One region of the Nocardioides imazamoxiresistens genome, then DNA from elsewhere that is predicted to be linked to it. Evidence: predicted binding sites of a transcription regulator. Region 1 holds the regulator's gene; the other holds the start of a gene.
The links. Region 1 encodes LexA, which represses DNA repair genes until DNA is damaged. Its sites were predicted from a motif close to TCGAACANNTGTTCGA; they were not measured.
Positions count from the first base shown of each region.

Region 2: the regulator LexA is predicted to act here: its motif matches at 2,509-2,524, upstream of RDV89_RS18010 (HNH endonuclease signature motif containing protein).

Region 1 covers NZ_JAVYII010000004.1:439,465-445,276, reverse strand. The annotation lists gene nrdR (transcriptional regulator NrdR) at 1-356, opposite strand, end outside; gene RDV89_RS11425 (hypothetical protein) at 636-965, shown strand; gene RDV89_RS11420 (DUF6318 family protein) at 1,078-1,656, shown strand; gene RDV89_RS11415 (PKD domain-containing protein) at 1,866-2,435, shown strand; gene RDV89_RS11410 (LysM peptidoglycan-binding domain-containing protein) at 2,536-2,892, opposite strand; gene lexA (transcriptional repressor LexA) at 3,212-3,958, shown strand; gene RDV89_RS11400 (hypothetical protein) at 4,070-4,495, shown strand; gene RDV89_RS11395 (alkaline phosphatase D family protein) at 4,625-5,812, shown strand, end outside.
Region 2 covers NZ_JAVYII010000009.1:104,119-109,930, forward strand. The annotation lists gene RDV89_RS18005 (class I SAM-dependent methyltransferase) at 1-634, shown strand, start outside; gene RDV89_RS18010 (HNH endonuclease signature motif containing protein) at 1,013-2,422, opposite strand; gene RDV89_RS18015 (glyoxalase superfamily protein) at 2,698-3,246, opposite strand; gene RDV89_RS18020 (DUF1684 domain-containing protein) at 3,400-4,200, opposite strand; gene RDV89_RS18025 (DUF1275 family protein) at 4,345-5,067, opposite strand; gene RDV89_RS18030 (gamma-glutamyltransferase family protein) at 5,064-5,812, opposite strand, start outside.

The DNA.
Region 1 (5,812 bases):
ACCTCGTCGAGCTCGCGCAGCGGCGTGAGGATGGCCAGGCCGACCTGGTGGGCGGGGATCTCGGCGGACCCGAGGGCACGCAGCGCGTCCTCGACCTGCTGGCCGAGGCACGCGAGCTGGTCCTGCGTCACCGGCCGCCCCTTGCACGCCTTGCGCGCGCCGGCGACCGCCTTCTCGCGGTTGAACGGCTCCGTCGCGCCGGAGCGCTTCAGGACCGTCAGCTGCATCTGCTCCACCGTGGTGAACCGCTGCTCGCACCCCAGGCACGCACGGCGTCGACGGATCGAGCCGCCGTCCTCCGCGACCCTCGAGTCGAGCACCTTCGTGTCGCTGTTCCGGCAGAACGGGCAGTGCACGGCGGTCTCCTCCCGAGGGGCTGGATGTGGATGAAAAGGGGTCCTGCTGTGGATGGAGCGGGGTGTTCCTGTGGGTATCCGACACCCGTCCTGGGGACTAGATGTGGATAACTACATCCGTGTAAGTACTAGATGTGGGGGTAACCGTACGCCCGCCGCACAACTCGTGCAACTGCTTCGGCACGACTCCGCGTGTCGGCGCCGAGCAGCCCGCGTACGCGCAGGTCAGAGCCTCCCGAAGCCCTCACACGCACTGGGGCGATGAGACACAATGAGGGGGTGGCAGCGGGCAGGAGGGCAGGGACGAGGCACGCCGGAGGCGGGCCGAGCCCGCGCGGCCGGATCGCCCTGCACGCCCTCGCCATCACCGTCACCGTCGTGGCGTGGGGCTACCTCGCCTGGCTGGCCGTGGACTTCGGCGCGACCGCCCGTCGCGGCGAGGGCATCGCCTGGCTGTTCCTGGCGCTGGCCACCCTCGGCGCGATCGCCTGCCTCTTCATCGGGCTCCTCCTCGGCGCCGCCGTGCTGCGCCTGCTGAACGTCACGCGCGACGGCCCGGCCGACGACGCCCCGCCCCGGCCCGCCGGCGGCAAGCGCCGCGCCGGCTGAGCGCGCCTCTCCACAGATCGCGCCAGGGGCCTGGAACCTCGGTCGCGGCTCGCCTAGATTCCCGTGGGTACGCCGTCGCGATCGGGCGCGCCGGCTGCACTCGGGAGGATCCATGCACCCACGACGGACCCGCGGCGTCCGGCGCGCGAGCGCCGCCGGCGTCGCCATCGTGCTGACGGCCGGCCTGGTCGGCTGCAGCGACGACGACGACGCGGCCGCCGATCCGCCACCGGAGTCGACCTCGACCGCTACCGACGAGGCGGGCGGGGACGGGACCGAGGCGGCCGAGCCGGTGCCGGAGCTGCCGCCCGAGGCGCAGGGCGACGACGACGCAGCCGCCGTCGCGTTCGTGGAGCACTGGGTCGAGCTGGTGAACTACGCGATCGCAACGGGGGACGGCGGGCCGGCCCGCCGTTTCTATGCACCATCGTGTGAGGTATGCGAGGCGGCGATCGGTGAGATCGAGGAGACGGCTGGCGACGATTCATCCGGATCCGGGACCTGGTCGCTGAGCGATGCCTCCCCTAGAGACGCGGCGCCCGAGGATCCGCAGGCGGTAGCGACAGTAGTCACCTCGGACGTCTCAATAAGCGGCTCTACGCCTGACCCGTACGGCTGGACCGAGCTGGGACTCGACTTCACACCAGAAGCGGGGTGGCAGATCGCATGGATGCTCAGTTACGCCTACTGACCCTCGCGCTCTCCGCTGCGGCAGCACTACAGGGGTTAGACCCCGGTGATTCGACGGTTGATCCTGGCGCATCTGGCTTCAACGCATCCATCGAGCGAACCGAGCGCATTGCGAACGGACGCGGCATCGGCAGCGAGAGTGGGCGGGCGCCGACCCCGGAGGAGCTCGCCGCCGCGGCGTACGCGCGACTCGACGGCGCGACGTGCACGGTGCCCGCAATCATCCCGATCTGCCAGGTCGACGTTCCGTGCGCGGACGCCGAGACCGCGACCAACAACGCGGCCTCGATCCTCGTCGGCACGAACATGCCCGAGTCGCAGTGCACGGCGCCCGCCACGGCCGCGATCACCGACGCGATCGTCCTGACGGCCTTCCAGGACGTCCCGCTCCCCGAAGCGACGCTGACCATCCAACCGCCCGACGCACGCACGCTGGTCAACCTGGACACGAACTTCTACACGGTCGCCGAGCCGTTCACCACGAGCGTCACGCTGCTCGGCAGCCAGGTCGACCTCGACATCTCCCCCGCGAGCTACACCTGGTCGTTCGGCGACGGCACCGTGCGCTCGACGACGACGCCGGGCGCGGCGTACCCGGACCTGCTCGTCACGCACGCCTACGAGTCCACCGGCACGGTCGCGACCTCCGTGACCGTCACGTGGGGCGCGCGCTACCGCGTCGACGGTGGCCCGTGGGCGGACGTCGCCGGCACCGTCGACATGACGAGCCCCTCCGTCGACCTCGAGGTCATCGAGGCCACGCCCGTCCTCACCGACTGAACGCAGGAGGGGCGGGACCGCCGTCGCGGTCCCGCCCCTGTTCTTCCCCGGTTGACCGACAGGTCGGGGTCGAGGCGACCTGTCGGGGTTCGTGGAGGGCTCAGCCCTCGGCCGGCACGACGAGCAGCTGGCCCGCCTGCAGCTCGGCCGTGTCCATCGCGTTCAGCGCGCGGATGTCGTCGATGACCTCCTGCACCCCGGCGTCACCGGAGCGCTCGGAGGCGATGTCCCACAGGGTGTCGCCCGAACCGACGCGGATGGTCTCGGTCGTGCTCGGCACGGCCTCGTCCGTCGCGGCGGAGGTCGTCGTCAGCAGCACGCCCAGGAGCAGCATCAGGCCGAGGCCGAGCGCGACCACGACCATCCGGCCGCGGCGCGTCAGGCGCACGGAGCCGTGGTGCGGGCGCGGCGTCGCAGCGGTGCGGCCGAGGGCGGGAGCGGCGAGGGACGTGCTCATGGTGACCTCCAGGGGAAGAGTTCGGTCGTGACGAGCTGTTGTCTACCGACGGCCACCGACAGTTCGGCTCCGGCGACTGCGCCGGCCCCGCTGTCGATCACACGTTCGATCGAACACATGAGCGAGATTAGAGCAGGTGTTCGAACGAAATCAAGGTCCTGTTCGAACAATTCTTCGAGCGGCCCGACCGTCGGCCCCGCGACACCCTCGACACGCCGCATCGAACAGGTGTTTGAAGGTCGACCTCGGATGCCGCTAGCGTCCCCTCCACACGTCCGGCACCGTCACGACGCGCTGCAGCGCGGGAGGAAGGCACACCATGGCCAGCACACGAAAGCCCAGCCGCGGCTCGAAGGACGTCGCCGACGTCGCGTCCGTGCCCGAGCCGGGCGTCGGCCAGGCGCGACTGACCCCGCGCCAGGCGAAGGTGCTCGCCGTGATCACCGACGCGCTGGAGAAGCACGGCTATCCCCCGAGCATGCGCGAGATCGGCGAGGAGGTCGGGCTGACCAGCTCCTCGTCCGTCGCCTACCAGCTCAAGACGCTGGAGGAGAAGGGCTACCTGCGCCGCGACCCCAACCGCCCGCGCGCGATCCAGGTCGTCACGGCGGCCGGGTCCGAGCCGGACGCCGCCGTCGTGGCGCCCGACGAGAGCGACGTGGACGAGACGGGGATCGGCGACGCCCGCCCGGCGGCGACGTACGTGCCGGTGGTCGGTCGCATCGCGGCCGGTGGCCCGATCCTGGCCGAGGAGCGGGTCGAGGACGTGTTCCCCCTCCCCCACGCGCTGGTCGGCGACGGCACGCTCTACCTCCTCGAGGTCTCGGGCGACTCCATGGTCGAGGCGGCCATCTGCGACGGCGACTACGTCGTGGTCCGCCAGCAGCCGAACGCCGAGAACGGCGAGATCGTGGCGGCCATGATCGACGGCGAGGCGACGGTCAAGACGTTCCAGCGCCGCGACGGCCGCGTCTGGCTGCTGCCGCACAACCCGGCGTACGAGCCCATCGACGGCACCCACGCCACCATCCTCGGCAAGGTCACCGCGGTCCTGCGCCGCCTCTGAGACCGACCGCCGTCGTGCCCCGCAGCCGGGGAGGCCCCCGTGGCCTCCCCGGCTGCGTCGCGTCCCCCCGTGCGCCGTAGCATCGGCGCAGCCGTTCTCGAGGAGTCCCGGATGACCGACGTGCCGCGTTTCCCGGTGCTGGAGGCTGCCGACGGCTACGAGATCGCCGAGGTCGACCGCCAGGTCTGGCAGCTGTGCGAGGAGATCCGCCGCGGCCGGCGCACCGGCCTGCACCCCGGCCCCTTCGACACCCGCCCGTTCCGCCTCGTGCACCGAAGCCAGGTGTACGCCCCGGGAGCGGTCGACGACTGGTTCGACGGCTGCTCCGCCGAGCTCGAGGCCCGGCGCCAGCACCCCTCGGCGCACCGTCCCCCGCCCTACGAGGGCGACCTGGACGACCCGCCGGAGCTGCGCGGCGCGGACCGCCCGGGCGCCGAGCCCGAGAAGTTCGAGAGCTCGATCCCCCTGTGGGCCCGGGTGGTCGCGCTGCTCGTCATCGTGGGCCTGGTCTGCGCCTACGTGCTCTCCTACTTCTGAGCCGTCGCTCCCCGACCCCCGCCCCGACGCGGTCCCGCGTCGGTGAACGAGGGGCGACGTCCGGGCGACGATCCGCCGCATCGTGCGTCGGCCCCGAGACCCCGGCCCGTCTCGCTCGTTGCAGCGGACGTGATCCCGCCCACCGCCGAGGAGCGCCCCACGCTCCCGCCGCTGCCGCGCCGCAGCGTCCTCGCCGCCGCCGGCATCGCCACCGGCGCCGCCCTCGTGGCCACCGACCCCGTGTCCCCGGACCCCGCCGACGCCGCCGCCACTACCGGCGCCGGGGCGTACTTCCAGCACGGCGTCGCCTCGGGCGACCCGCTGCCCACCAGCGTCGTGATCTGGACGCGCGTCACCCCGAGCCCCGACGCGACCCCGGGCTCCGGGCGCGGCCCGGCCGTCCGCGTGGGCTACCAGGTCGCCACCGACGCGCGGTTCACCTCGATCGTCGCCCGCGGGCACGTCGACACGAGCGCGTCGGCGGACCACACGGTCAAGATCGACGTGACCGGCCTGGCGCCGGCCCGGTGGTACTGGTTCCGCTTCCGGCACGACTACCGCTGGAGCCCGGTCGGGCGTACGCGCACCGCTCCCGCCCGCACGGCGACCCCCGAGCGGATCCGCTTCGGGGTCGTGTCGTGCGCCAACCTGCAGGCCGGGTGGTTCCACGCGTACCGGCACCTCGCCGCCCGCGACGACCTCGACGCGATCCTGCACCTCGGTGACTACCTGTACGAGTACGCGCCCGGCGAGTACGGGCTCGGGCAGGACAACGTCGACGTGCGCGCCCACGTGCCGGCGCGGGAGATCGTCACGCTGGCCGACTACCGCCAGCGCCACGCGCAGTACAAGCAGGACCCCGACCTGCAGGCCCTGCACGCCCGCTACCCGTTCATCGTGACCTGGGACGACCACGAGCACACCAACGACGCGCACCGCCACGGCGCCGAGAACCACCAGCCGTCCACCGAGGGGTCCTGGCCGGTACGCCGGTCGCGCGCGCACCGCGCGTACGACGAGTGGATGCCGGTCCGGCTCAACGGCACCGCCGCGCTCGGTGACGGGGCGCGGCTCTACCGCACGCTGCAGTTCGGCCGGCTCGCGCAGATCTCGATGCTCGACCTGCGCACCTACCGCTCCGAGCAGGTCGCCTACCCCGTCGTCGCCCCGGGGGTGAACGACCCCGACCGGACGATCACGGGCTCGACCCAGATGGCGTGGCTCAAGGACGCGCTGTCGTCGTCGGCGGCGCAGTGGAAGCTGGTCGGCAACCCCGTGATGATCTCGCCCGTCACGTTCGCCCAGCTGCCCACCGAC
Region 2 (5,812 bases), on a different contig from region 1:
CGAGGTGTGGGGCCGCGCGCTGCCGCCGGCGCCCGTGCGGGTGCTGGACGTGGGCACGGGGTCGGGGTACGTCGCCAGCATCCTGGCCGAGCTGGGCCACGAGGTCACCGGTCTCGACAGCTCGCCCGGCATGGTCGCCGAGGCGCTCGCCGACGCCGCGCGCCGACGGGCCTCCGGTCGCCCCGCCGCGTCCTTCGTGCGCGGCGACGCGGTGGACCCGCAGGGCGTGGGGACGGACCTCGACGTCGTGACGAGCCGCTACCTGCTGTGGACGCTGCGCGACCCCGCGACCGCCCTGAGGGCGTGGATGCGCCTGCTGCGCCCCGGTGGCACGGTCGTGTGCGTCGACGCGAACTGGTACCCGGGCGGCTTCGACCGCCAGGTCCAGGTCGAGTCGACCGCCGGGCCCGACGCCTTCGTCGAGGCCTACGACGCCGACGCCGAGGCCCACCTGCCGCTGGCGACGGCGGCCGACGCCGAGGCGTACCGCGACCTCTTCACCGGCGCCGGCCTCACCGACGTCACCGTCACCCGCCTCGACGCGGTCGCCGAGCTCGACCGCCGCTTCGGCATGTCGCCGGGGCACGAGTCGCGGCCGCAGTACCTGGTCACCGGGCGTACGCCCCGGGCGTGAGGCGTCGGCCCGCGCGGTCGTGAATCGCGTCGAGCCTCGTGCTCTCCCCCCACCCGGGGCAGGGGGTGTGGCGGAGGCTCCGTGCCGCGCTCGCCGGTCTCTGGAGTCGCGGTACCTCCGGTAGTCGTCGACTATCGGAGATACCGCGACCCGGGGGGCTGGGGTGGTGTGGTGGATCGCTGAGCACACGTCTGACCACGATCCGCCACGCAGTCGTGCGGTCGAAGGCTCCGTGCCGCGACCCCGAAGGCGGGGGCTGGGGTGGTACGCGCGGGGCTGGGCGTGCCGGTAGGCCCGGCGACGTGGTGTCGGCGGGCCTGCCGGGTGATGTCGGGTGGTGCCGGGTGATGTCGGGTGGTGCCGTGCGCGTCTGGGTTGCTATGCGAGCGGGATGGTGCCGGTTGGCGTGACGAGGTAGCGGCGGCCTCGTGGGCTGGTCCAGACGAAGCCGTCGGGTGGTTCGTCGGGGCGGGTGGGGCGGTAGCGCCAGCGAGCTTCGTGATCGTGTCCGAGGCCGTTGGGTGGGTCGCGTGGGTCGGTGCCGAGCGGTGAGGGGTGCGTCTTGGCGCGGTGGTGCAGCCGGCACAGCGGGACGAGGTTGTCGCTGGCTGTTGGGCCGTCGGCGTCCCATTCGACGCGGTGGTCGAGGTCGGAGGCCCGTGCTGGGCGGTTGCAGTACGGGAACCGACACGTCGGGTAGCGCAGCTGGACCTGCTCGACGAGCCGCTCGGGGATCCGGTAGCTCGGGGTCGCGATCCGCTCGTTGAGGTCGATCACCGGCTTAACGGTGATGGTCGTGTCGGTGGTGCGGCACCAGTCGCGGACCTGCTCCGCGGTCACGGTCCGCAGCGCGATGCCGGGTGCGGTGACGGTGGCCAGGTCGATGCCGGTGCCGCCGGTGAGGGGGTCGATCCCGATCGACGACAGTGCCGCCTGAGAGAGGTGGACGTGCAGCACCACCTGACGCGCCGCCACCGATGAGGCCTCCGCACGGTCGTCTGTGCCGGTGAGGTCGAGTGCGGTCTGCTTGCGGGCCAGCTCACCGACCGCGATGGAGCGGCGCACGTCGAGCGACTCGCCCGACCCGAGTGCGGCCAGCTCCGCGGCACCACGGGCGACGGCCTTCTCGAGGTCACGGGCGTCGGCCAGGTCCAGCTCACCGGACACGGGCACGGTTCCGCCGACCTGACCGTGCACCCCGAGCGCCTCACGGGCACGGAAGTCGATCGTGAAGAACCGGCCCGCGTCCGCGTCCGCACGGTCGGCTTCGGTGGTCTCGGGGTCGAACCGTGCCGACGCCTCGGCAACGAGCCGGTCGATCCCCGCCCCCGAGATGGAGTGCGCGACGTGGGCGAGGTTGCGGTCCACGAACCCCGCACCCTCCAAGGTGAGGGTCCGCGTGGCGCGAGCGATCCGCCGGGCCCGCCACACCTGCACCCCACCCGCGGCGACCCGGGCCGCGATCAGCGGGAGGCGGTGTCGGACCTCGACCGCATCACCCACCAGCGCGCGACCGGCGTCCTGCGACAGACCCATCGCGGTCACCAGTTCCAGGACAGCGAACTCCGACACCAGCGGCGCGCCGGGTCCGCCGTACGCCAGCCACCGATCCCCACCCGGCACCGCCGCGAGGGCCTGCTCGTCGTCGACCCACATGCCCAAAGGGCCGATCGGGTCACCCACCACCGGGTTGCTGGACGAGCTGCCGCACTCCACGTCGAGGTGGGCATCGGCGTAGTCGGCAGCCGCGAAGAACGCGGCCGCCTCGGCCGCGCGTTGGGCCCGCATCGCCTCGGACGCAACAGTCAGCAGCGCAGCCCGTGACGGGCTGCTGGTGTGCTGCTGGGTCCCCCGATCTATACCCCTGATTCTATCCGAACGTGCGTTCGAGGACCAGGGTCGCGGACCGATCTGTGGAGAACGTTTCCGCAGGTCAAACCACCTGCGCACCCTCCCGCGCGTACCCATCCGCACCCCAGCCACACCCCGCGACACAACCCGCAACTCGACGCCCGAACCGCGGCACAACCCGCAACTCGACGCCCGGCCTCAGAAGCCCGGCCTCAGAGGTCGGGCTCGCAGAAGCGCAGCTCGTTGCCGAAGGGGTCGAGGACGCTCATGGTGGGGCCGCCGGGGGCGTCGCGGTCGATGCCCGGTCGCAGGGGCGCGGCGGGGTCGGCGAGCAGCGCGGCGCGGTAGGCGGCCAGCTCGCGCACCGGGATCCACACGACGCTGCCCGGCGTCCCGTCGCCGTGGTGCTCGCTGAGCCCCAGCGCGACCTGGTCGCGGCTGATCCCGGTGAACGCCGGCGCGGCGGCGTCGTAGCGGTGCACGAAGTCCACGTCGAAGCCGAGCCAGTCGACGTAGAAGCGGTGGGCGAGCCCGCTGTCGTAGACGCGCAGGATCGGCATCGGCGCCCCCAGACCGGGGCCGGCGTAGCGGGCCGCCAGCGCGTTCCAGTCCGGCAGCCCGGCGGCGCGGGCGAGGACGTCGAGCGCCTGGCCGTGGGCGAGGCGTACGTGCGGGGCGAGGGCGCCGCGCAGGGAGCGGGCGAGGTCCTTGACCTCGCGCACGGTCAGCGGCAGGGACGAGGGGAGGCTGGGACGGCTCACGACTGCTCCGGTTCTCGGCTGGGGACCGCTGGTGCTCGCGTTGCCGGCGACAGCCGAGGTCGGACGTCGGTCGTGGGCGGGTCGTGCGCGACGCGTTCACCATGGCCGACGCCGCGAGCGGCAGGTGCGTCCACCGCCGCCGACCCTACGGGCTCAGGCGTACGTCGGCCAGCGCTCCCCCGCCGCCACCCGCACCGGCAGCCGGTTCTGCGGCGGCGGCAGCGGGCACAGGTAGTGGTCGGTGAAGACGCAGGGCGGCAGGTACGCCCGGTTGAGGTCCACCGTCACCGTGCCGTCGGCGGCGGGCTCGGGCAGGGAGAGGAACCGGAAGCCGACGCTGCCGGCGCCCTCGGGCCCGTCGCCGTTGCTGGCGTCGCCGAACGTGACCTGCAGCCCGCCCGGACGACCGAACGCGACGAGGCTCGCGGCGCTGCCGGCGACCTCGACCTCCACCGTGCCGACGACCGGGTCGTCGGTGGTGCGCCCGTCGGCGTGCTCGATCGGCAGGGTGGCGTCGGCGGCGGCCGGCACGAACCGGCCGGTGAGCACCCACGCCGGGTCGGGGTCGTGGCGCACGACACCCGTCAGGGAGGTACGCGTCGGCGCGGCCGGGTCGAGCACCCGCACGGCCAGCGCGCCCCCGGGCGCGAGAGCGGTGAGCACCCGCTCACCGAGCGCGAGGCGGGCGCCGGGCGCGATGCGCACCGGGACGTCGGCGGTCTCGCCGCGCACCTGCCCGTCCTCGGCCCACCACCGGCCCGGGAGACCGGGCACCTCGGTCGGCTCCGCACCCAGCCAGTGCGTGCCGGTGGCCGACGCGACACCGTGCGGCGCCGTGATCGTCTCGTCGCGCTCCGCGGCCCAGCCGTGCCACGCGACCTCCCACGAGGCCTCGTGGGAGACGTCCTCCGCAGTGGTCGCCGGGGAGGGCGCGGTGGGGGTGTGGGTGGTCATCTCGTCTCCTGGTGCTCGGCCCGCGGGCCGCTCGGATCGGGCACCGGAGACGCTAGGTCCGCCGCGCTCCGGACTTCCAATAGCGATCCGTGAGCCCGGACCATCCGACATCGCGATGGACGGGCCCGCCCCTCGCGAGGACCGTCAGCCCCGGCTGGCGCGCAGGCCGACCAGCGCGACCACCGTCGTCAGCACGGCGGAGGCCCCGAGCCCCCAGGCCAGTCCGGCCTGCAGCAGCAGCGCGCCGACGGCCGCGCCCGCGGCGATCAGCACGATGGCCAGCGCCCGGCGTACCCACGGCTGGTCGGCGGCCGCACCGAGCGGCGAGTCGGCGGCCAGTCCCGTGATGGTCGAGGTGACGACCACGGTGGTGAGGTCCTTGACCGCGACGTGGCGGGCGACGGCGGCCTGCAGCCCCATCGCGACGGCGACCGAGGCGGCCACCGCGACGGTCGCGGCGCCCTCCTCCCCGACGTCGGGCACCAGCGCCGCGGCCACCGCGCAGGCGGCCAGGACGGCTGCGACGGGGAGCATCAGCAGGCTGACGCGACGCCCCCACCCGTCAGGGCGGCCCCGCACGAGCCGCCCGCCGAGCACGGCCCCGGCCATGAAGGCCACCAGCGCGCAGACCGGACCGAGGACGGGCAGGTCGTCGGCGCCGGCCGCGCCCATCCCGAGGATCACGACGTTGCCGGTCATGTTGCCGGTGAAGACCTTGTCGAGACCCAGGTAGCCGACCGCGTCGGCCACGCCCGTCGAGAAGGTCAGGGCGAGCAGCAGCGCGACGGAGGTGCGCGTCGTGGCCCGCGGACCGTCGGCACGGGCCGCGGGCGCGGCGGGTGCGGGGGGCACGGCGGCGGCGTTCATCGGCCGACCGCGTAGCCCTGGGCCCCGCGGGGGTTCGCCGCCGCGTGCAACACGCCCGTGCCCGGGTCGCGCCCGGTCGTGGAGAGGCGTCCCAGGGTCCAGTCGCCGGAGACGGTCACGACGTGCCCGCGCTCCCGCAGCTCCGCGATCACGTCGTCCCCGAGCCGCGCCTCGACCACGAGCCCACCGGGCTCCCAGGTGCGGGGCCAGAACGAGCCGATCATGGCGGTGGTGTGGAACGCGGGGGCGTCGATCGCGGCCTGCGGGGCGTACCCGCCGACGATCGTGCGCAGCAGGTAGAGCAGCTGCCACTGGTCCTGCTGGTCGCCGCCGGGCGTGCCGAGGGCCCCGACGGGCACGCCGTCGACGCTGAGCACGGTGGGGCTCAGGGTGGTGCGGGGCCGCCGCCCGGGCTCGAGCCGCGACGGGCTGGCGGGGTCGAGCCAGCTCATCTGCAGGCGCGTGCCGAGGCAGTAGCCGAGCTCGGGGACGGTCGGCGAGGACTGCAGCCAGCCGCCCGACGGGGTCAGGGAGACCAGGTTGCCGGCGGCATCGACCACGTCGACGTGGCAGGTGTCGCCCCGGGTGGTGCCGTTGCGGGCGACGGTCGGCTCACCCACGCCGACGACCCGACCGGTCGCGCCGCCGACCGGGGCGACGGCGCTCGTGCCGGCGACCGGCAGGTACGCCTCGCGCCCGGCCACCGCGCTGGGTCGCAGCTCCAGCGACGCCCGCTCCCCCACCT